One region of the Streptomyces diastaticus subsp. diastaticus genome, then DNA from elsewhere that is predicted to be linked to it. Evidence: predicted binding sites of a transcription regulator. Region 1 holds the regulator's gene; each other region holds the start of a gene.

Region 1 (7,280 bases):
CCCGGCCGGTGTGGTCGGGCGAGGCGCCGCCGAGGTCGCGGCCGGGCTCGACGGGACGCGGCTGGAGGTCGGCGCGCTGACCGCCCAGCCGGACGTCGAGCGGGCGCGGTGCCGGAACGGACGCCCCCTGCCCGTCCTCGGCCTGGAGACCGTCGAGCAGCCAGAGGCGTCCGGCCGAGCTGTAGACGACGCGGGTGCCGTCGGTGGCGGCGTGCCGGGCGTAGAAGGCGGGCAGGCCGGTGTCCGGGTCGGTGAGCGGGGTGTGGCGGCGCAGATCGCCGCCGTCGGGCAGCGAGGAGTACAGCGCGCCGACCCCCTCGTGGTCGCTGAGGAAGGCGATGCGGTCGCCGACCCACAGCGGGTACTCGATGTTGCCGTCGAGGTCGGCGTGGAGACGGGTGAACTCGCCGCCCTCGGTGCCGGTCCAGAGCTTCCCCGCCGTGCCGCCCCGGTACCGCTTCCACCAGGCGGCCTCGCGGCCCATCGGCACCGACAGCAGCAGCACCTGGCCTTCGGGCCCGTACGCGACGTCGCCGACGGGGCCGAAGGGCAGGGCGGGGGCGGGGCCGCCGTCGAGCGGCACGGCCCGCGCCCAACTGCGTCGCAGGGACGCCTGGCCGTGGGTGGTGAGGGCGAGCACGTCGCCCTCGGGGGTCCAGCCGCGCACGGAGGTGCGGTTGCTGCCCCAGTGGGTCAGGCGCCGGGAGAGGCCGCCGTCGGTGGGTGCGACGTGCACCTCGGGGGCGCCGTCGCGGGTGGAGGTCCAGGCGACCGTGGTGCCGTCGGGCGAGAAGCGGGGGTGGTCGACCGGCATGTTGTCGGCGCTCACCCGCCAGGCGCGCCCGCCGTCGAGCGGCGCCACCCAGACGTCGTCCTCTGCGACGAAGGCGACCGACTCGCCGTGGACATGCGGAAACCGGAGGTACGCAGGCTGTGTCACCCGATCAGCCTATGCAGCCGAGCCGCCCCTGGGGGAGGCCCTTGGATCACTTGCCCGGATCTCATCCCCCGCCCCCGCCCCACCCACCACACCGGCCGCGCCTCTCCCAGAGCCGCCCTGCCCCTCCCTCGGCCCCGGCCACGCGGCCCGCGGGGGCCCTCCCCGGCGCCCGGCCGCCCGCGGGGGGGCCCGAGCCGGCCGGGCCCCCGAAGACCCGTCCGGGGGCTCAGCCCCAGCGCCCCGACCGCCCCAGCAACAGCGCCGCCCCCGCGGTCCCCGCGGTCGAGGTCCGCAGCACACTGGGCCCCAGCCGGTAGGCTCCGGCGCCCGCCTCCCCGAAGGCGGCCAGTTCCTCCGGAGAGACCCCGCCCTCGGGCCCGACGACGAGGACGATCGGCCCCTCGGCGGGCAGCTCGGCCCGCGCCAGCGGCGCGCTCCCCTCCTCGTGGAGGACGGCGGCGAGGCCGGCCCCGGCGAGCAGAGCGGCCACCTGCCGCGTGCTGTGCACCTCCGCGACCTCGGGGAACCGCAACCGCCGGGACTGCTTGCCGGCCTCTCGCGCGGTGGCCCGCCACTTGCCGAGCGACTTGAGCCCCCGCTCGCCCTTCCACCGGGTGACGCACCGCGAGGCCGCCCACGGCACGATCGCGTCGACGCCGGTCTCGGTCATCGTCTCGACGGCGAGTTCGCCCCGGTCGCCCTTGGGCAGCGCCTGCACGACGGTGATCCGCGGCCGGGGAGCGGGCTCCTCGCGTACCTCGTCCACCGCGACGTACAGGGTGTCCTTGCCCTCCACCGAGGTGACGGTGCCGAAGGCCCCGTTCCCCGCCCCGTCGGTGAGGACGACGGGCTCGCCCGGGTTCAGCCGGCGTACGGAGACGGCGTGCCGGCCCTCGGGCCCGTCGAGGACGACGGTGCCGGGGGCGACCTCGTCGACGAGGAAGACGGGTGCGGTCATCGGGTTCCTCCAGGGGACGACGGGCCGCCGAGGGCGAGCACGGCGGCGGCCGTCTCGGCGGCGAGGACCTCCACCAGCTGGGCGGCCGGCATCTCGCGGGCGAGCCGGTGGCCCTGCCCGGCCCAGAGCGCCATGCCCTGCGCGTCGCCGGTGCGGGCGGCCGCCTTGCGCAGCGGGGCGGTGACGTGGTGGATCTGCGGGTAGGCCGCCGGGGCGTAGGGGCCGTGTTCGCGCAGGAAGCGGTTGACCAGGCCGCGGGCCGGGCGTCCGGAGAAGGCCCGGGTCAGCTCGGTGCGGGTGTACAGGGGGTTGGTGAGGGCCTGCTTGTGCAGGAGCGGGGCGCCGGACTCGGGGCAGACCAGGAAGGCGGTGCCGAGCTGGGCCGCCTGCGCCCCGGCGGCGACGGCGGCCGCCACCTGCTCACCGCGCATGATCCCGCCGGCCGCGATCATCGGCAGGTGCACCACCTCGCGGACCAGGGTGAGGAGGGTGAGCAGGCCGATGCCCGCGCCGTCGCGTTCGGGGTCGTCGCGGTGGGTGCCCTGGTGGCCGCCGGCCTCGACACCCTGCACGCACAGCGCGTCGGCGCCGGCCTTCTCGGCGGCGCGGGCCTCCTCGGGGGTGGTGACGGTGACGGCGGTGCGGGTGCCGACCCGGCGGAAGGAGTCGATCACCTCGGCGGCGGGACAGCCGAAGGTGAAGGAGACCAGCGGTACGGGGTCGTCCAGGAGGATGGCGAGCTTGGCGTCCCAGTTGTCGTCCTGGCCGCAGTCGGTGTCGCCGAGCGGTGTCTCGTACCAGGCGGCCTCACCGGCGAGTTGGTGGCGGTAGACCTCGATGGTGGCGGGGTCGGCCGTCTCGGGCTGCGGGAGGAAGAGGTTGACGCCGAAGGGACGCGAGGTGAGCGCGCGGAGCTGGGTGATCTCCTGGTACATGCCGTCGGCGGTCTTGTAGCCGGCGGCGAGGAACCCGAGGCCCCCGGCGTCGCTGACGGCCGCCGCGAGGGCGGGGCAGGAGCCACCGCCGGCCATCGGGGCCTGCACGATCGGGACATCGCAGAGGTCGGTCAGCGCACGGGACATGACCGCATCGTGCCATGTCCCCCGCATCCCGCCGAATCTCGACTTCCTCCCTTCCGCCTGGCTCCCGGCCGGTGGCGCCGAACCCGGACACGCACCGGGGCCCGGCCCCGCCGTCAGGCGGTGCCGGGCCCCGGTGCGTACGGGCCGAAGCGGCTCAGGAGCGGCCGTTGAAGGCGTCCTTCAGGCGGGAGAACAGGCCCTGCTGACCGGGCTGGAACTGGCCGGTGGGCCGCTCCTCGCCGCGCAGCGCGGCCAGTTCGCGCAGCAGGCGCTCCTGCTCGGCGTCGAGCTTGCCCGGTGTCGTCACCTCGACGTGCACGATCAGGTCACCCCGGCCGCCGCCGCGCAGGTGCGTGACGCCCCGGCCGTGCAGGGGCACCGACTGGCCGGACTGGGTGCCGGGCCGGATGTCGATCTCCTCCATGCCGTCCAGCGTCTCCAGCGGCACCTTGGTGCCGAGGGCCGCGGCCGTCATCGGGATGGTGACCGTGCAGTGCAGGTCGTCGCCACGCCGCTGGAAGACCGGGTGCGGCAGTTCGTGGATCTCCACGTACAGGTCGCCGGCGGGGCCGCCGCCGGGGCCGACCTCGCCCTCACCGGAGAGCTGGATGCGGGTGCCGTTGTCGACACCGGCCGGGATCTTCACCGTCAGGGTGCGGCGCGAGCGGACCCGGCCGTCCCCGGCGCACTCCGGGCAGGGCGTGGGCACCACGGTGCCGAAGCCCTGGCACTGGGGGCAGGGGCGGGAGGTCATGACCTGGCCGAGGAAGGACCGGGTGACCTGGGAGACCTCGCCGCGGCCGCGGCACATGTCGCAGGTCTGCGCGGAGGTGCCGGGGGCGGCGCCCTCGCCGTTGCAGCTGTTGCAGACGACGGCCGTGTCGACCTGGATGTCCTTGGTGGTGCCGAAGGCCGCCTCGTCCAGCTCGATGTCGAGCCGGATCATGGCGTCCTGACCGCGCCGGGTGCGCGAGCGGGGGCCGCGCTGGGACGCCGTGCCGAAGAAGGCGTCCATGATGTCGGAGAAGTTGCCGAAGCCGCCCTGGCCGAAGCCGCCCGCTCCGCCACCGCCGCCGTTCTGCGACAGGGGGTCGCCGCCGAGGTCGTAGACCTGCTTCTTCTGCGGGTCGGAGAGGACCTCGTAGGCGGCGTTGATCTCCTTGAAGCGCTCCTGCGTCTTCGGGTCCGGATTGACGTCCGGGTGCAGCTCGCGGGCGAGTCTGCGGAACGCCTTCTTGATCTCGTCCTGGGAAGCGTCGCGGCGCACGCCGAGTACGGCGTAGTAGTCCGTGGCCACTTACGACTCCGCCAGGATCTGTCCGACGTAACGTGCCACTGCGCGTACCGCTCCCATCGTTCCGGGGTAATCCATGCGGGTCGGTCCGACCACGCCGAGTTTGGCGACTGCCTCGCGTCCCGAACCGTAACCGACCGAGACGACCGACGTGGAGCTGAGGCCCTCATGGGCGTTCTCATGACCGATCCGTACGGTCATGGCCGAATCCTTCGCCTCACCGAGGAGTTTGAGCAGGACGACCTGCTCCTCCAGCGCCTCCAGGACGGGGCGGATGGTGAGAGGGAAGTCGTGCCCGAAGCGGGTGAGATTGGCGGTGCCGCCGATCATCAGCCGTTCCTCGGTCCTTTCGACCAGGGACTCCAGGAGCGTGGACAGCACCGTCGAGACGGTGGGCCGGTCCTCGCTCTCGAAGGACTCCGGCAGGTCCTGCACCAGCTGCGGCACGTCGGTGAACCGGCGCCCCGCGATCTGGCTGTTCAGCCGGGCCCGCAGGTCGGCCACGGACGCCTCGCCGAACGGCGCCGGGCAGTCGATCATGCGCTGCTCGACCCGCCCGGTGTCGGTGATCAGCACCAGCATCAGCCGGGCCGGGGCCAGCGCCAGCAGCTCCACGTGCCGGACCGTGGACCGGGTCAGCGAGGGGTACTGCACGACGGCGACCTGCCGGGTGAGCTGCGCGAGCAGCCGCACCGTGCGGGCCACCACGTCGTCGAGGTCGACGGCCTGGTCGAGAAAGTGATGAATGGCACGCCGCTCGGGCGCCGTCATCGGCTTCACGTCGGCGAGCCGGTCGACGAAGAGGCGGTACCCCTTGTCGGTCGGGATCCGCCCCGCGCTGGTGTGCGGCTGGGCGATGTACCCTTCGTCCTCCAGCGCGGCCATGTCGTTGCGGACCGTGGCCGGGGAGACACCGAGCTGGTGGCGCTCGGTCAGCGCCTTCGAGCCGACCGGCTCCTCGGTGCCCACGTAGTCCTGGACGATCGCGCGCAGGACCTCCAGCCTTCGTTCGCTGAGCATCGCGCACCTCCCAGTCGCCTGCCGCACCCCCCGCGTCCCCCGCGGGCCTCTGCTGGCACTCACCTCGCGCGAGTGCCAACCACGTCGCGCACCAGTGTACGGCTGACCGGTACACCTGCGGCAAGGCCGGGGCACAGCAGGTCGGGGAGGACGCGGCGAAGTCACCCGGTACCGCCGGGTATGCCGTGCGGGCGCCTGAGAGGGTGGACGGGTGATGAGGCGATGAACGCGTACGAGCACCGGCCGGAGCCCGACTGGGAACGGCTCGCCCCCGGCGTCGGACGGCTGCGGCTGCCCCGCTGGGACGCGACGGCCGGCCTGGTCGTGGGTCCCGCCGGCGCCCTGCTGGTCGACGCCGGGGCGTCCCTGCGCGAGGGCGCCCTGCTGCGCGGCGCCGTCGAGCGCGCCCTCGGCGAGCGCGGCGGTCCCGGGCGTGTGACGCATCTGGCACTGACCCACGCCCACTTCGACCATGTCCTCGGCGCCGCCGTCTTCGCGGGCGCGCAGGTGTACGGCGCCGTCGGCCTCGACGCCGCCCTCGCCCGCACCGACGCCCTGGAGGCCGACGCGGTGCACCACGGCCTGGACCCCCGCGAGGCGGGCGAGGCGGTGGACACCCTGGTGGTGCCCCGGCACGCGGTCTCCGGCGAGGCCGTGGTGGAACTGGGCGGCGGGCGCCGGGTGCTCCTCGCCGACCTGGGACCCGGCCACACCGCGCACGACCTGGCGGTACTGGTGCCCGGCACGCCCGACGTGGTGTTCTGCGGCGACCTGGTCGAGGAGTCCGGCGAGCCGCAGGCCGGCCCGGACGCGGTGCCCGCCCGCTGGCCCGAGGCGCTGGAGCGGCTGCTGGCGCTCGGCGGGCCCGACGCCGTCTACGTGCCGGGGCACGGGGCGGTGGTCGACGCCGCGTTCGTGCGGGACCAACGCGATGAGCTGGCCCGTCGGTTCGCCCTGTCATAACGTCTGCCCATGCGCAGCTACCAGCCGGACCTGACCCCGCCGTGGAAGAAGCGGAGCCCCGCCCCCGAGGTCGAGGCGCTGCCCGACCTCGTCGTCGAGGAGCCCGCCAGCGGCTTCTGCGGCGCGGTGATCCGCTGCGAGAAGTCGGCCGAGGGACCGGTGGTCACCCTGGAGGACCGCTTCGGCAAGCACCGGGTCTTCCCCATGGTGGAGCGCGGTTTCCTGCTGGAGGGCCGTCCGGTCACCCTGGTCCGCCCGAAGGCGGGACAGGCCCCGGCCGTGCCGTCCCGGACGGCCTCGGGCTCGGTCGCGGTGCCGGGCGCCCGGGCCCGGGTGGCACGGGCCGGACGCATCTACGTGGAGGGCCGCCACGACGCGGAACTGGTCGAGCGGGTCTGGGGTGACGACCTGCGCGTCGAGGGCGTCGTCGTGGAGTACCTGGAGGGGGTGGACGACCTGCCCGCGCTCGTGGACGCCTTCGCGCCCGGCCCCGACGCACGCCTCGGCGTCCTCGTCGACCACCTGGTCCCCGGCTCCAAGGAGTCCCGCATCGCGGCCGCCGTCGGCAGCCCGCACGCGCTGGTCGTCGGCCACCCCTACATCGACATCTGGCAGGCGGTGAAACCCGCCTCGGTCGGCATCGGGTCCTGGCCCGACGTGCCGCGCGGCCAGGACTGGAAGACCGGCACCTGCCGCGCCCTCGGCTGGCCCACCGACACCGGCGCTGCCTGGCACCGCCGCGTCCTCCCGGCCGTCCGCAGCTACAAGGACCTGGAACCCGCTCTGCTGGGCCGCGTCGAGGAACTGATCGACTTCGTCACGGCCCCGGCCGAGGCCGGATAGGCCCCGCCTCAGGCCGCCGGTGCCGCTCGACCGGCGGCAGCCTCGGGAACTCCGCCGTCTCCAGCACGACACCGAGCAGTGGCACGGGCACGTCCAGCCCGAAGGAGAAGGTCTGTTCGACCCCGTAGTCGGCCTGCTCACCCTCGCCGTGCGGCTCGGTGAGCAGCACGCGCTGGGCGG
Region 2 (7,280 bases), on a different contig from region 1:
TCCTCCTCGGCGGCGGTGAGCCCGGCCAGGATGCCCGCGGCGTGCCGGGTCAGCGCCTCGCCCGCCTGGGTGAGGCGCATCTCGCGGCCGGTGCGGATGAGCAGCGGGGTCCCGGCGGAGCTCTCCAGGGCCTTCATCTGCTGGCTGACGGCCGGCTGGGTGCAGCCCAGTTCACGGGCGGCGGCCGAGAAGGAGCCGGTGGCGGCGACGGCGCGCAGGACGCGCAGGTGGCGGGCCTCGATCATGGGTCGAGCATAAGGGAGCCTTGGGGGCGACCGGAAATGTCGGCACCGGACTTTGACCCGGGGGCCCAGGACCGCCCGCGCGGGTGGCCCGCACCCCGCCCCCGCACGGCGCTGATCATCAACTCGTAGCCTGACCCCATGACTACGGCTCTGATTACGGGATCGACCGCGGGCATCGGCGCCGCCTTCGCCCGGCGGCTCGCCGCCTCCGGCACGGACGGGAGCGGGACGGACCGGGGCCACGGCGCCGGGCACCACCTCGTCCTGGTGGCGCGGGACCGGGAGCGGCTGCGGCGGCAGGCGACCGAACTCCACGACCAGCACGGGGTGGAGGTGGAGGTGCTCCCCGCGGACCTCGCCACGGACGAGGGGATCAGCGCCGTCGAGGCCCGCCTGGCCGACCGCACCCACCCGGTGGACCTGCTCGTCAACAACGCGGGGTTCGGCAACAAGGGCGAGTACCTCGAGGTGCCGGTCGAGGACGAGCTGCGGATGCTGAAGGTGCACTGCGAGGCGGTGCTGCGGCTCACCACCGCCGCCACCGCGTCGATGCGCGAACGGCGGCGGGGCGGAGTCGTCAACGTCGCCTCGGTCGCCGCCTTCGTGCCGCGCGGCACCTACGGCGCGTCCAAGGCGTGGGTCGTGCAGTTCACCCAGGGCGCCGCCCACGACCTGGCCGGTTCCGGGGTGCGGCTGATGGCGCTCTGCCCCGGGTTCGTGCGGACCGAGTTCCACCAGCGGGCCGACATGGGCACCGACAACATCCCGGGGTGGATGTGGCTCGACGCGGACAAGCTGGTCGCCGCCGCCCTGGCAGACCTCGCCCGGGGCCGTACGGTCTCGATCCCGGACCCTCGTTACAAGGCGCTGATGGGGCTGGTGAAGCTGACCCCGCGCGCCCTGCTGACCGGGATGACCTCGCGTACCGGCCGCAAGTACGGGCCCCAATAGGCACCCGGTCCCTGGCGGGTCCCGCACACGCCGGAGGCCCGGCCCCCCGCGACGGGGAGCCGGGCCTCAGCTGCGGAAGGGGTCAGCCTCAGTGGCTGTGCCCGTGGCCGTGACCGGCCTCGGGCTCCTCCTCGGCCGGCTTCTCGACGACCAGGGTCTCGGTCGTCAGGAGCAGGGAGGCGATGGAGGCCGCGTTCTCCAGGGCGGAGCGGGTGACCTTGACCGGGTCGATGACGCCGGCCTTGACCAGGTCGCCGTACTCGCCGGTGGCGGCGTTGAAGCCCTGGCCCTTGTCGAGCTCCGCCACCTTGGTGGTGATGACGTAGCCCTCGAGGCCGGCGTTCTCGGCGATCCAGCGCAGCGGCTCGACGGCGGCGCGGCGGACGACCGCGACACCGGTGGCCTCGTCGCCGGTGCGGCCGAGGTTGTCCTCCAGGACCTTCACGGCGTGGACCAGCGCGGAGCCGCCACCGGAGACGATGCCCTCCTCGACCGCGGCGCGGGTCGCGGAGATGGCGTCCTCCAGACGGTGCTTGCGCTCCTTCAGCTCGACCTCGGTGGCCGCACCGACGCGGATCACGCAGACGCCGCCGGCCAGCTTGGCGAGGCGCTCCTGGAGCTTCTCGCGGTCCCAGTCCGAGTCGGTCGACTCGATCTCGGCCTTGATCTGGGCGACGCGGCCCTGGACGTCCTCGGCCTTGCCGCCGCCGTCCACGATGGTCGTGTCGTCCTTGGTGACGGTGACGCGGCGGGCGGTGCCCAGCACGTCCAGACCGGCCTGGTCGAGCTTGAGGCCGACCTCCTCGGCGATGACGGTGGCACCGGTGAGGGTGGCCATGTCGCCGAGCATCGCCTTGCGGCGGTCACCGAAGCCGGGCGCCTTGACGGCGACGGCGTTGAACGTGCCGCGGATCTTGTTGACCACCAGGGTCGACAGGGCCTCGCCCTCGACGTCCTCGGCGATGATCAGCAGCGGCTTGGAGCCACCGGCCTGGATGACCTTCTCCAGCAGCGGCAGCAGGTCCTGGATCGAACCGATCTTGCCCTGGTGGATCAGGATGTACGGGTCGTCGAGGACGGCCTCCATACGCTCCTGGTCGGTCACCATGTACGGGGACAGGTAGCCCTTGTCGAAGGCCATGCCCTCGGTGAAGTCCAGGTCGACACCGAAGGTGTTGGACTCCTCGACGGTGATGACGCCGTCCTTGCCGACCTTGTCCATCGCCTCGGCGATGAGCTCGCCGACCTGCTTGTCCTGCGCGGAGAGCGCGGCGACGGCGGCGATGTCGGACTTGTCGTCGATCGGGCGCGCGGTGTCGAGCAGCTCGGCGGAGACGGCGGCGACCGCGGCGTCGATGCCCTTCTTCAGGGCGGCCGGGGAGGCGCCGGCGGCGACGTTGCGCAGGCCCTCGCGGACCAGCGCCTGGGCCAGCACGGTGGCGGTGGTGGTGCCGTCACCCGCGATGTCGTTGGTCTTGGTCGCCACCTCCTTGACGAGCTGGGCGCCGAGGTTCTCGTACGGGTCGTCGCACTCGACCTCACGGGCGATGGTGACGCCGTCGTTGGTGATGGTCGGGGCGCCGAACTTCTTGTCGATGACGACGTTGCGGCCCTTGGGGCCGATGGTCACCTTGACGGTGTCGGCCAGCTGGTTCACGCCGCGCTCAAGGGCGCGACGGGCGTCCTCGTCGAACTTCAGAATCTTCGCCATGGGAGCTTTTCGAATCCTCTCGGAGCGGCCTGCCGCCGCGCTCTCGAAATGAAACGCGCCCCTCGCCACCCGGCAAACACTCGCGGGGGCCAGGGGCGCGCTTCAGGAAAAAAAGGTGGAGTCCGCCGTCCGGACTTACGACCGGACGCCTCCGGCCTGCTACTTCTCGATGATGGCGAGAACGTCGCGGGCCGAGAGGACGAGGTACTCCTCGCCGTTGTACTTGACCTCGGTGCCGCCGTACTTGCTGTACAGCACGACGTCGCCGGTCTTGACGTCGAGCGGCAGGCGCTCGCCGTTCTCGAAGCGGCCCGGGCCCACAGCGAGGACGACGCCCTCCTGGGGCTTCTCCTTCGCGGTGTCCGGAATGACCAGGCCCGAAGCCGTGGTCTGCTCGGCGTCGAGCGGCTGGACCACGATGCGGTCCTCGAGCGGCTTGATGGCAACCTTGGAGCTGGCGGTCGTCACGATCCGACCTCCCCCTTCGGAGATCTCACGGGGTTAACTGATCTGAGTGTGGCGACCAGGTCGATCCGTCGTCGCGGGTGCCGGACCTGCCCGTCGCTGTGTTGGCACTCTCCTGCGGGGAGTGCCAGAGCTGAGACTATGACCGCGATTAGCACTCGGTCAAGCGGAGTGCCAATGCGCGCGGCGCGCGCTGCGTTCCCGCCCTCCCCGACCGGGCCGCCCGCCCCGCTCCCCTCGCCTGCCGAGCCCCGACCTGACCAGGCCGAATCCCCCGGGAGCCCCGGCCAGGCCACCGCTGCCTGCCGGCTGTTGCCGGGTTGGCCGGCCGACCAGAAGCCCGACCGGACGGCCCGGGGCCGACCGGCCTCAGCCCGGCCGGTGCTTGAGGCCATCGGTGACCGGAACGGTCGGACGTGTGCGCGCAGAACGCGGCCCGGCCGGCGCTTGAGGCCACCCGGACCGCCCGGGCGGCCGCTTGAGGCCACCCGGACCACCCGGGCGGAAGACTCGCCGCTCCGCGGCTCGTCGGCCTCGAACGCCGGCCGGGCCGAGATCGGCCGGGCTGGACGCGGCCGGGCTGGACGCGGCCGGGCTCAGACGTAGTCCTCCAGCCGGGCCACGGCGTACCCCTTGGAGGTGATCACCTTCATCGCCTGGCGCACCATGTCCACCATGCTCCCGTCCCACTCCCCGGTCCCCCGGAAGTGGGTGAGCACGATGTCCCCGGGATGCAGATCCCGGTCCCATTCGCGGTAGTCGACGCGGTCGGTGAACGCCTCGGCGTTCCACAGGGGGACGGCTTCGATGCCGCAGGACTTGGCCGCCTTGAGAGTGTCCTGGTTGTAGTTGCCGTACGGGGGGCGGAAGAGGCGGGGCCGCTTGCCGTACTGCTTCTCGATGACGTCCTGCATGCCGCAGATCTGGTGGCGCTGCTCCTCGTAGGAGAGACCGGGCAGGTAGGGGTGGTCGATGGTGTGGTTGTTGAGGGTGGTGCCCTGCTTCTGCATGGCGCGGAAGTAGCCGTAGTCCTCGCTGACCAGGTAGTCGCTGAGGAACGCCGAGTAGGGGATGTCGAGTTCCTTCATCATCCGCAGGAACTCGGGGTCCTTCTCGGCGCCGTCGTCGATGGTCAGGAAGACCACCCGCTCCTTGACGGGGACGGTGGTGAAGACGTGCGGCAGGTCCTCCTGCCCCTCGACCTCGAAGCCGTCGCGCGTGCTGAGGGCGGGTTTGGCGTCGGGCGGGGCGGGCGCGGTCAGCGGGATCTGCGCGAGGCCCCATTTGCGGGTGGCGGCGGCGATGGCGGCCCGCTTCTTGGCGAGCCGCTGGGCCTTGGTCTCGGGGGCGGGGCCCTGCTGCCCGGCCGCGCCGGGGCCGCCCGCCCCGCCCGGGTCGCCTTCCTGGCCGAGGGCGCAGCCGGAGAGGAGCGCGGCGGCGGCGAGTCCGGCGGCGACGAGCCGGGCGGTGCGGGTGCGGCGCAGGAGACCTCCGGGGCGGGGCCCTCGCCCACCGGATTGTTCATTTTGTCGTACTTGTCCCATGAAGCCGCATCCTGGCAGCGTCCGGCGACCCGGCGGCCCCGACACCGCGAGAGGCGCCCCCCGGTCCACCGAGTGGCCGACAGGGGCCGGAAGAATGGGCGGGTGACCGACCTGGACTCCTTCACCGCCCTGCTCACCCCTGAGGGCCGCGCCCTGCTCGACGCCGTCGCCGGGCACGATCCGGCCGACGAACTGGCCACCGCGACCCGGCTGCGCCGCGACCACCCTGCCCCGCTGGTCTCGGCCGCCCTCGGCCAGGCCCGGTTGCGGCAGCGGGCGGTGGCCAAGTTCGGCGCCGACGCGGCCCGGATGTTCTTCACCCCGCACGGCGTGGAGCAGGCGACCCGCACCGAGGTCGCCGCCCACCGCGCGGCACGGATCGCGGCGCTGGGAGTCGGCAGCGTCGCCGACCTGTGCTGCGGGATCGGCGGGGACGCGATCGCGCTGGCCCGGGCCGGGGTGCGGGTGCTCGCGGTGGACCGGGACCCGGTGACGGCGGCGGTGGCGCGGGCCAACGCCGAGGCACTGGGCCTCACGGGGCTGATCGAGGTCCGCGAGGCGGAGGTCGCCGAGGTGGAGGTGAGCGGCTACGACGCGGTCTTCGTCGACCCCGCGCGCCGGGGCGGGCGCGGCGGGCGGGTCTTCGACCCCGAGGCGTACTCGCCGCCGCTCTCCTGGGCGGTCGAGGCGGCGCTGCGCGCTCCGGTGGCGGCCTTGAAGATCGCGCCGGGCGTGCCGCACGAGGCGATCCCGCCGCAGGCGGAGGCCGAGTGGATCTCGTACGGCGGGGACGTGAAGGAGGCCGTGCTGTGGTTCGGCGGCACCGACGCGCCCGAGGGCGTACGCCCGGCGCCCGGTTCCGTGCGGGCCTCCCTGCTGCCCGCCGGTGACCAGCTCTGGAGCCCGGAGCCGCCGCCGGACGTGCCGGCGGGCCCGGTCGGCCGGTACCTCTACGAGCCGGACGGGGCGGTGATCCGCGCGCACCAGGTCGCGGAGGTGGCCGAGCACGTCGGCGGCCATCTGATCGACGAGACGATCGCCTACGTCACCTCGGACAGCCTGCGCCCGACACCGTTCGCCGCCGCGTACGAGATCACGGATGTCCTGCCGTTCAACCTCAAGCGGCTGAAGGCGCTGCTGCGGGAGCGCGAGGTCGGCGTGCTGACCGTGAAGAAGCGGGGTTCGGCGGTGGAACCGGAGGAGGTCCGCCGCCGGATGAAGCTGCGCGGCCCCAACGCCGCCACGGTCCTCCTGACCCGGGTGGCCGGAGCGCCGACGATGCTCGTGGGCGACCCCGCCGACACGTAGCAGCCGGGCATCAGCCCACGCAACTTGCCCGCGCTGTAAGGGAAACTGAAGCCTCCAAATTCCCCCAAAGAAATTCTGCAAAACTTCTTTTGCGAACCTGCTGTCCCGGCCTACGCTCCTGCCATGCCCGAACCGCAGCCCTCGTCCCGCATCGACCTCACCCACGACCCGGCCGCGCTCAAGGCCCTCACCCACCCCCTGCGCGTCCGGCTGCTGGGCCTGCTCCGGGCCGACGGGCCGGCCACCGCCAGCGAACTGGCCGCCACCACCGGCGAGACCTCCGCCTCCACCAGCTACCACCTGCGGGTGCTGGCCCGGCACGGCTTCGTCTCCGAGGCCCCGGCCCGCGATGCCCGCGAGCGCCGCTGGCAGGCCGCGCACACGCTGACCACCTGGGACAACGAGGCACTGCTCGCCCAGCCCGGCGGCGAGGTCTTCCTCGCCACCTCCCGCCGCCAGCAGGTGGACCACCTCGCGCGCACCCTGGACCGCCACGAGGCCGACCTCGCCGCCGGACGGCTGGCCCCCGCCTGGCGCGCCGCCGCCCACCTCGACGACTACGAGCTGCGCCTCACCCCTGCCTCGGCGGCCGAGCTGGCCCGCGAGTTCGCCGCCCGCGCGGCCGAGCTGGCCGCCCGCGACGCCGGGAACCCCGAGGCCGCCCGGGTCGTCGTGGTCACGGCCGCGCTCCCGGTGGCCGGGCACCCGGACAGCCCCCGTACCGAGGAATCCACCGGTGCGGACGCCGGACCCGCCCAGGACGGAGAGGCCCCGTGACCGCCGCACCGGCCCCCGCCGCCTCGCACGTCCTCGCCCCGGAGACGGCACGCCGCCGCTACGTGACCGTCAGCGCCCTGTTCTGGTTCCCCATCGGCCTCTACGTCCCCTCACTCGTGCTGATCCTCGGCGAGCGGGGCCTCGCGCTCGCCGCCGTCGCCGCCGTGCTCAGTTCGCAGGGGCTCACCGTGGCGCTGCTCGAACTGCCCACCGGGGGTCTCAGCGACGTGCTGGGCCGCAGGGCGGTGCTGGCCGCCGGTGGCCTGCTCTCCTTCGCGG
Region 3 (7,280 bases), on a different contig from region 1:
GTGCCCGTCCCCGCCCGGCGGGCCGCCTCGCGGTCCCCCTCGCCCAGCGCGGCGCACACCCACAGCGTGGAGGCGTCCGAGCCGATCGCCGAGAGCCCCGACACGAGCCCGCCCCCGCCGCGCTTGGCGTCCAGCCCGCCGCCGGGCAGCAGCCCGTACGAGACGGGGCCGCGGTTGGAGGCGACCAGAATGCGCGCACTGTCAGCAGAAACAGCCATGCGGGCTACCTAGCCCCTTCCCGGGAGGCGTAAACGCCTGCCTCCCTCTCGCGCTTCGCTCGCCGCCCGACACGCCCCTCCGCTCCCGAGGCCGGTTGGTCGCGGGGCGGCCGGTCGGTGGGTGCGGGACGGCCCGGCCGGGGCGGGTGCCGCCCCGGCCCGGCGGTGTGTGTGCTCAGCCTGTTCTGCGGTGGTACGGGGCCGGAGGGCGGGTGTGGGCGGTGTGTTCGGGGAGGGGGTCCGGCGGGGGGTCCGTCAGACGGCCGCCGCGGTACTCGGTGATCTCGATCATCGGGGGTCGCTCCTCGGTGTCGACCTTCGTGGTGCGGGCGGCGAAGCCCTCCTCGCCGCGCTCGAACTGGGTCAGTTCCGGGCGGACCAGGTGGCCGCGGGCCAGCCGGAGCTGGGCGGTGCGGTAGATGGCGGCGGCCATGCGGCCGAGGGCCAGGCCGTCCTGGTGCCGGTGGACGCGGACGCCCACGTCGACCTGGGCCAGCGCGTCCAGTCCCACCGTGTGCAGGGCGTCCACCAGCAGACCCAGCTCCACGCCGTAGCCGACGGGGAACGGGAGCTGCTCCAGCAGGCCCCGGCGGACCGCGTACTCGCCGCCCAGCGGCTGGACGAAGCCCGCCAGGAGCGGCCAGTGCAGGTTGAGCACCGGGCGGGCCATGAGTTCGGTGACGCGGCCGCCCTGGCCGGCGGCCGAGCCGAGCGGGCGGTCGTACATCGCCTTGACGAAGTCGACGTCCGGGTCGGTCAGCAGCGGACCGACGATGCCGGAGACGAAGTCCGGCGAGAACTCCTTCAGGTCGGCGTCGACGAAGCAGACGATGTCACCGCTGGTGACCAGCAGTGACCGCCACAGCACCTCGCCCTTGCCGGGCAGGGCGGGCATCCTCGGCAGGATCGCGTCGCGGTGCACGACCCGGGCCCCGGCGTCGGCGGCCTCCCGCGAGGTGCGGTCGGTGGAACCGGAGTCGATCACCACCAGTTCGTCGACGAGCGGCACGGCCTCCATCAGCGAGCGGCGGATCTCCGCCACGATCGCCCCGACCGTCGCCTCCTCGTTCAGCGCGGGCAGCACGACGCTGATCGTCGACCCGCTGCCGCGTTTGGCCGCCACCAGTGCGCTCAGCGGCCGGTCGGCGGCGGACCAGGACCGCTTGGTGAGCCAGCGCTCCACCTCTTCGAGCACGTGATCGTCCCCTCATGTCCGGGTCATGTCCGAGGCCATGTCCTAGGTGATGTCCCATGATCCCCCCGCGCCTCCGCGCGGCCTCGGGGGAGGGCGCGCGACCGAAGACGCGACCGACTACGAGGGGGCGGGCGGGCCGGCCGCGCTGCCGGCCCCGGGTCCCATCTCGCGGTTCGGACGACCCACACAACTGTCCAAGCCGTCGGTTACAGTCTTGAACAACGCGCGTGACCATCGCATGTCGAGAGACGTGCGCGGTGCGCACGACAAACGCGTTCGGCCCCGCCAGACAAGGGATCCGACGCCATACCGCTCATCCAGAGGGGCAGAGGGACACGGCCCGTTGAAGCCCCGGCAACCCTCCGGTCGGTACTCCCGACGCGTGTTCCACCCGCGTCCGGCGAGGCTCCCGGCTCGGGAAGGTGCCAATTCCGTCTCGCGGCGAGATGCGTCGCGAGGAAGATGAGGAGAAAGGGCCTCGCCGTCATGGCTGTGCACACCGTCGCCACCACCCCCGCCACCCCCTCGCAGGACGCCCCCGCGGTCGACCTCGGTCCCGCCGTCGCCCTCTCCTGCCGCGAGTGCGGCGAGCGCTTCCCGCTCGGCCCGGTCTTCGCCTGCGTGAGCTGTTTCGGGCCCCTGGAGGTCGCCTACGACCTGCCGACCGGTGACCCGCAGGCCCTGCGCGCCGCCATCGAGGCCGGCCCGGACAACATCTGGCGGTACGCCCCGCTGCTGCCCGTCCCCGCCGACGTCGCCACCAAGCCCAGCCTGAACCCGGGCTTCACCCAACTGGTCAAGGCCGACCACCTCGCCGCCGAGCTGGGCGTCACCGGCGGCCTGTACGTCAAGGACGACTCCGGCAACCCGACGCACTCCTTCAAGGACCGCGTCGTCGCCATCGCCGTCGAGGCCGCCCGCGCCTTCGGCTTCACCACCCTCTCCTGCTCCTCCACGGGCAACCTCGCGGGTGCCGTCGGCGCCGCCGCCGCCCGCGCGGGCTTCCGCTCCTGCGTCTTCATCCCGCACGACCTGGAACAGGGCAAGGTCGTCATGGCCGCGGTCTACGGCGGCGACCTGGTCGGCATCGAGGGCAACTACGACGACGTGAACCGCTTCTGCTCCGAGCTGATCGGCGACCCGCTCGGCGAGGGCTGGGGCTTCGTCAACGTCAACCTGCGCCCGTACTACGGCGAGGGCTCCAAGTCCCTGGCCTACGAGATCGCGGAGCAGCTCGGCTGGCGGCTGCCCGACCAGATCGTGATCCCGGTCGCCTCCGGCTCGCAGCTCACCAAGATCGACAAGGGGTTCAAGGAGCTGATCGCGCTCGGACTGGTCGAGGACCGCCCGTACAAGATCTTCGGTGCCCAGGCAGAGGGCTGCTCGCCGGTCTCCACCGCCTACAAGGCCGGGCACGACGTGGTCCGCCCGCAGAAGCCCGACACCATCGCCAAGTCGCTCGCCATCGGCAACCCGGCCGACGGTCCCTACGTCCTGGACATCGCCCGGCGCACCGGGGGCGCCGTCGAGGACGTGGACGACGCGCAGGTGGTCGACGCCATCAAGCTGCTCGCCCGCACCGAGGGCATCTTCGCGGAGACCGCGGGCGGCGTGACCGTCGGCGTCACCCGCAAGCTCGTCGAGGCCGGGCTGATCGACCCGTCCCTGACCACCGTCGTCCTCAACACCGGCGACGGACTGAAGACCCTGGACGCCGTGGCGCCCACCACCGGGCCGACCGCGACGATCCGGCCCGACCTGGACGCGTTCCGCGCCGCAGGGCTCGCCACCTCCTGACGCCGCCCGCGTCCCCACCCGTCCCGTCGCCCCAGCTTCCGGAAGGCACTCCCATGAGCGTCAACGTCCGCATCCCCACCATCCTGCGCACCTACACCGACGGCCGGTCCGAGGTCGCCGCCGAGGGCGCGACCCTCGCCGAGGTCATCGCCGACCTGGAGAAGAACCACGCCGGCATCGCCGCCCGCGTCCTCGACGACCAGGGCAAGCTCCGCCGCTTCGTCAACGTCTACGTCAACGACGACGACGTCCGCTTCGAGCAGGGGCTCCAGACCGCCACGCCCGACGGCGCCGGCATCTCGATCATCCCCGCCGTCGCCGGCGGCTGCTGAGCCGCCGCGCCACACCGGCGCACCCGCACCACCGAATTGCCCTCTCCGCTCCATTCCCCCCGGGGAAAGCGGAGGGGGCAATTCTGCATGGTTGAACGCGATAGAGTTGGGGAACAGCCTCCCGCGTTTGTGCCGGGAGCATATGAGCCGCCGTTCTTTCCCCGGCGAACAGCGGACGAAGTGGCCCAGGCATTCGCCCCCTTGCGTGCCTTTTGCCGGGCCCGACTTGCCCGCAACTCCGGTGCATCCTCCCGGTTCCGTCCTTCTCCGGCCCTCGGATTTCTCGTCCGACTGACCTGTTGCAGACGGCAGTTGGGCAGATACATTCAGCGGCGGTCGACGCGTTCCGGCGCACACCCCCGACCGCGGGTTGGGGGGTGAGGTCTGACCCGGGTCCGCGAAGTGCGGGCCTGTGCAAGGGCCAGTAATAGGGGAGTTAGGCATGGCTCAGGGCACCGTCAAGTGGTTCAACGCGGAGAAGGGCTACGGCTTCATCGCGGTCGACGGTGGTGCGGATGTATTCGTCCACTACAGCGCGATCCAGATGGACGGCTACCGCACCCTTGAAGAGGGTCAGAGGGTCGAATTCGAGATCTCGCAGGGGCAGAAGGGGCCGCAGGCGGACATGGTCCGCGTGGCCGCCTGAGGCGCCGACCGCACCACACTCACCAGAGGGCCCGCTCCCGTGACAGGGGGCGGGCCCTCTGCCATGGCCGGGCCCTGCGCGCCGCCCGGGCTCTGCGGCCTCAGGCGCCGGCGGGCCGAGGTGGTGCGGTCCGGGCGCGACGCGGCGCCGGGGAGCGGACGGGTCGTCAGGGACCGGCCCGGCCGGCGTCCGAGGCTTCCCGGTGCCAGGAGGGGGCCCTGCTTCCCGTGGCCCGGCGCGGACGGGGCGCCCCCCGGTCGACGGGAGCGTGGCCGGAGGCCCCTGGCGCCTTGCACTCTCCTACCCCGAGTGCTAATTATTGGCGTTAGCACTCTCCGAGTGAGAGTGACAGAAGGACCGGGTCGGTGAGGTCCGCAGGCCGCGTGGGGCAAGGAACCGCGAGGCAGGCAGGCCGTCCGTCGCGGGCGCCAGCGCGGTCCGGAGTATCCACCCTCCCCCAGACAGAGTCCGGGGGGACCCCCAGTCCTGGGAGGACCACTTCACATGGCCAAGATCATCGCGTTCGACGAGGAGGCGCGGCGCGGTCTCGAGCGCGGGATGAACCAGCTCGCCGACGCCGTCAAGGTCACCCTTGGCCCCAAGGGCCGCAACGTCGTCCTCGAGAAGAAGTGGGGCGCCCCCACGATCACCAACGATGGTGTCTCCATCGCCAAGGAGATCGAGCTCGAAGACCCGTACGAGAAGATCGGCGCCGAGCTGGTCAAGGAGGTCGCGAAGAAGACGGACGACGTCGCCGGTGACGGCACGACGACCGCGACCGTCCTGGCCCAGGCGCTCGTCCGCGAGGGTCTGCGCAACGTCGCCGCGGGTGCCAACCCGATGGCCCTGAAGCGCGGCATCGAGAAGGCCGTCGAGGCCGTCTCCTCCGCGCTGCTGGAGCAGGCGAAGGACGTGGAGACCAAGGAGCAGATCGCCTCCACCGCCTCCATCTCCGCCGCCGACACCCAGATCGGCGAGCTGATCGCCGAGGCCATGGACAAGGTCGGCAAGGAAGGCGTCATCACCGTCGAGGAGTCCCAGACCTTCGGTCTGGAGCTGGAGCTCACCGAGGGTATGCGCTTCGACAAGGGCTACATCTCGGCGTACTTCGCCACCGACATGGAGCGGATGGAGGCGTCGCTCGACGACCCGTACATCCTCATCGTCAACTCCAAGATCGGCAACGTGAAGGACCTCCTCCCGCTGCTGGAGAAGGTCATGCAGTCGGGCAAGCCGCTGCTGATCATCGCCGAGGACGTCGAGGGCGAGGCCCTGTCGACCCTGGTGGTCAACAAGATCCGCGGCACCTTCAAGTCCGTCGCCGTCAAGGCCCCGGGCTTCGGTGACCGCCGCAAGGCCATGCTCGGCGACATCGCCATCCTCACGGGCGGCACGGTCATCTCCGAGGAGGTCGGCCTCAAGCTCGAGAACGCCGGCCTGGACCTGCTGGGCCGCGCCCGCAAGGTCGTCATCACCAAGGACGAGACCACCATCGTCGACGGTGCCGGCGACAGCGACCAGGTCAACGGCCGCGTCGCGCAGATCCGCGCCGAGATCGAGAACAGCGACTCGGACTACGACCGCGAGAAGCTCCAGGAGCGTCTGGCGAAGCTGGCCGGCGGCGTGGCCGTCATCAAGGCCGGCGCCGCCACCGAGGTGGAGCTGAAGGAGCGCAAGCACCGCATCGAGGACGCGGTGCGCAACGCCAAGGCCGCCGTCGAGGAGGGCATCGTCGCCGGTGGTGGCGTGGCTCTGCTCCAGGCGTCCTCGGTCTTCGAGAAGCTGGAGCTCGAGGGCGACGAGGCCACCGGTGCCGCCGCCGTCAAGCTGGCCCTGGAGGCCCCGCTCAAGCAGATCGCCGTCAACGGTGGTCTGGAGGGCGGCGTGGTCGTGGAGAAGGTGCGCAACCTCGCCATCGGTCACGGCCTGAACGCCGCGACCGGCGAGTACGTCGACATGATCGCCGAGGGCATCCTCGACCCGGCCAAGGTGACGCGTTCCGCGCTCCAGAACGCCGCGTCGATCGCCGCCCTCTTCCTCACCACCGAGGCCGTCATCGCCGACAAGCCGGAGAAGGCCGCCGCGGCTGCCCCGGGTGGCATGCCCGGCGGTGACATGGACTTCTGACCGGACCCGTATCCGGTCGGCCCGTCCGACACCACGCCCACCGGGGCGGTGTCCCTCCTCGGAGGGACACCGCCCCGGTGGCGTTGTCCGGCCCGCGGCCGGGATCGCCTCCGGCACCCGCGATGTGCGAGGGTGGACCCGGCCTCACGGCCAAGGGAACGTTCGAGAGAAAGGAGCGCGGTCATGTCCTCGAAGCGTCGCCGCAAGAAGAAGGCTCGCCGCAAGAACGGCGCCAACCACGGCAGCAGGCCGCAGTCCTGACTTCCGTGCGGCGGAGCTGAGGCCGGGGGAGACCCCTGAAGAGCCCGGCCCCGCCGGCACGCCCCCGTCACACCGCCACAGGCGGCAGGCGGGGGCGTCGTGTTTCTCAGCAGGGGCCGTCCTCGGCGGAGACGTGCAGGATCGACCGGTCGGCGGCCGTGTCGTGGCCCTCGTACACGTGGAGGCAGTACACGGCGGAGGTGCCGGAGCCGGTCACCGTGTAGGCGGTGCGGTCGGGGCCGGTGCCGCGGTGGACGGAGGCGCCGATGAACGGGGTGCCCGGCTGCCGGTCGACGGCGTCCTCCAGGGACCAGGCGTAGCCGAGGTCGGAGTTGTGGACGTGCGGGGCCCGGTTCATCTCCTCGGCGGCACCGTAGACCGCGCTCCGCAGTTCCTCGCGGCTCCAGCTCCCGCTGTCGTGGAGATGGAGGATGACACCGAGCGCGACGAGCGGCGCCAGCACCATCAGGGCGAGGCCGACCGGATTGCGGTGGTTGTAGACGTACCGGGCCCCGCCCAGGGCGGGCTTGAAGACCGGCTCGTACGGCTCGTCCGCCTCGTCGGGGCCGGTGCCGGGGCGGGTCGTGGTCATGGCGACCATCCTGCGGTACGCGGGTGTGCGGGGGCCCGGCGGGGGTGCGCGGGGTGGCTGTCCAACGCGCCGCGCGCGCCGTCGCCACCCCCCGGTGTGCCCGCCGCTACCC

Evidence for each region. The regulator HrcA, encoded in region 1, represses chaperone genes, less so after heat shock. The targets are predictions, from matches to a motif close to TTNGCACTCNGNNNNNCNGAGTGCNAA.
Region 2: groES (co-chaperone GroES) is a predicted target of HrcA. The motif match lies at 3,524-3,550, and genes of this name have one in related genera.
Region 3: groL (chaperonin GroEL) is a predicted target of HrcA. The motif match lies at 4,478-4,504, and genes of this name have one in related genera.

What each region holds. Positions count from the first base shown of each region.
Region 1 covers NZ_BLLN01000003.1:178,682-185,961, reverse strand. The annotation lists gene Sdia_RS09260 (S41 family peptidase) at 1-940, opposite strand, end outside; gene Sdia_RS09255 (16S rRNA (uracil(1498)-N(3))-methyltransferase) at 1,167-1,898, opposite strand; gene Sdia_RS09250 (nitronate monooxygenase) at 1,895-2,980, opposite strand; gene dnaJ (molecular chaperone DnaJ) at 3,135-4,277, opposite strand; gene hrcA (heat-inducible transcriptional repressor HrcA) at 4,278-5,294, opposite strand; gene Sdia_RS09235 (MBL fold metallo-hydrolase) at 5,517-6,257, shown strand; gene Sdia_RS09230 (DUF3097 domain-containing protein) at 6,267-7,100, shown strand; partial or broken gene Sdia_RS09225 (Uma2 family endonuclease) at 7,075-7,280, opposite strand, start outside.
Region 2 covers NZ_BLLN01000002.1:1,544,899-1,552,178, reverse strand. The annotation lists gene Sdia_RS08505 (LysR family transcriptional regulator) at 1-245, opposite strand, end outside; gene Sdia_RS08500 (SDR family NAD(P)-dependent oxidoreductase) at 384-1,196, shown strand; gene groL (chaperonin GroEL) at 1,285-2,907, opposite strand; gene groES (co-chaperone GroES) at 3,067-3,375, opposite strand; gene Sdia_RS08485 (polysaccharide deacetylase family protein) at 3,969-4,916, opposite strand; gene Sdia_RS08480 (class I SAM-dependent methyltransferase) at 5,019-6,224, shown strand; gene Sdia_RS08475 (ArsR/SmtB family transcription factor) at 6,348-7,001, shown strand; gene Sdia_RS08470 (MFS transporter) at 6,998-7,280, shown strand, end outside.
Region 3 covers NZ_BLLN01000002.1:223,445-230,724, reverse strand. The annotation lists gene Sdia_RS02790 (alpha,alpha-trehalose-phosphate synthase (UDP-forming)) at 1-218, opposite strand, end outside; gene Sdia_RS02785 (glucosyl-3-phosphoglycerate synthase) at 394-1,413, opposite strand; SAM riboswitch class I at 1,724-1,882, shown strand; gene thrC (threonine synthase) at 1,900-3,210, shown strand; gene Sdia_RS02775 (MoaD/ThiS family protein) at 3,264-3,542, shown strand; gene Sdia_RS02770 (cold-shock protein) at 3,985-4,188, shown strand; gene groL (chaperonin GroEL) at 4,693-6,315, shown strand; gene Sdia_RS30670 (50S ribosomal protein bL37) at 6,499-6,576, shown strand; gene Sdia_RS02760 (hypothetical protein) at 6,683-7,168, opposite strand.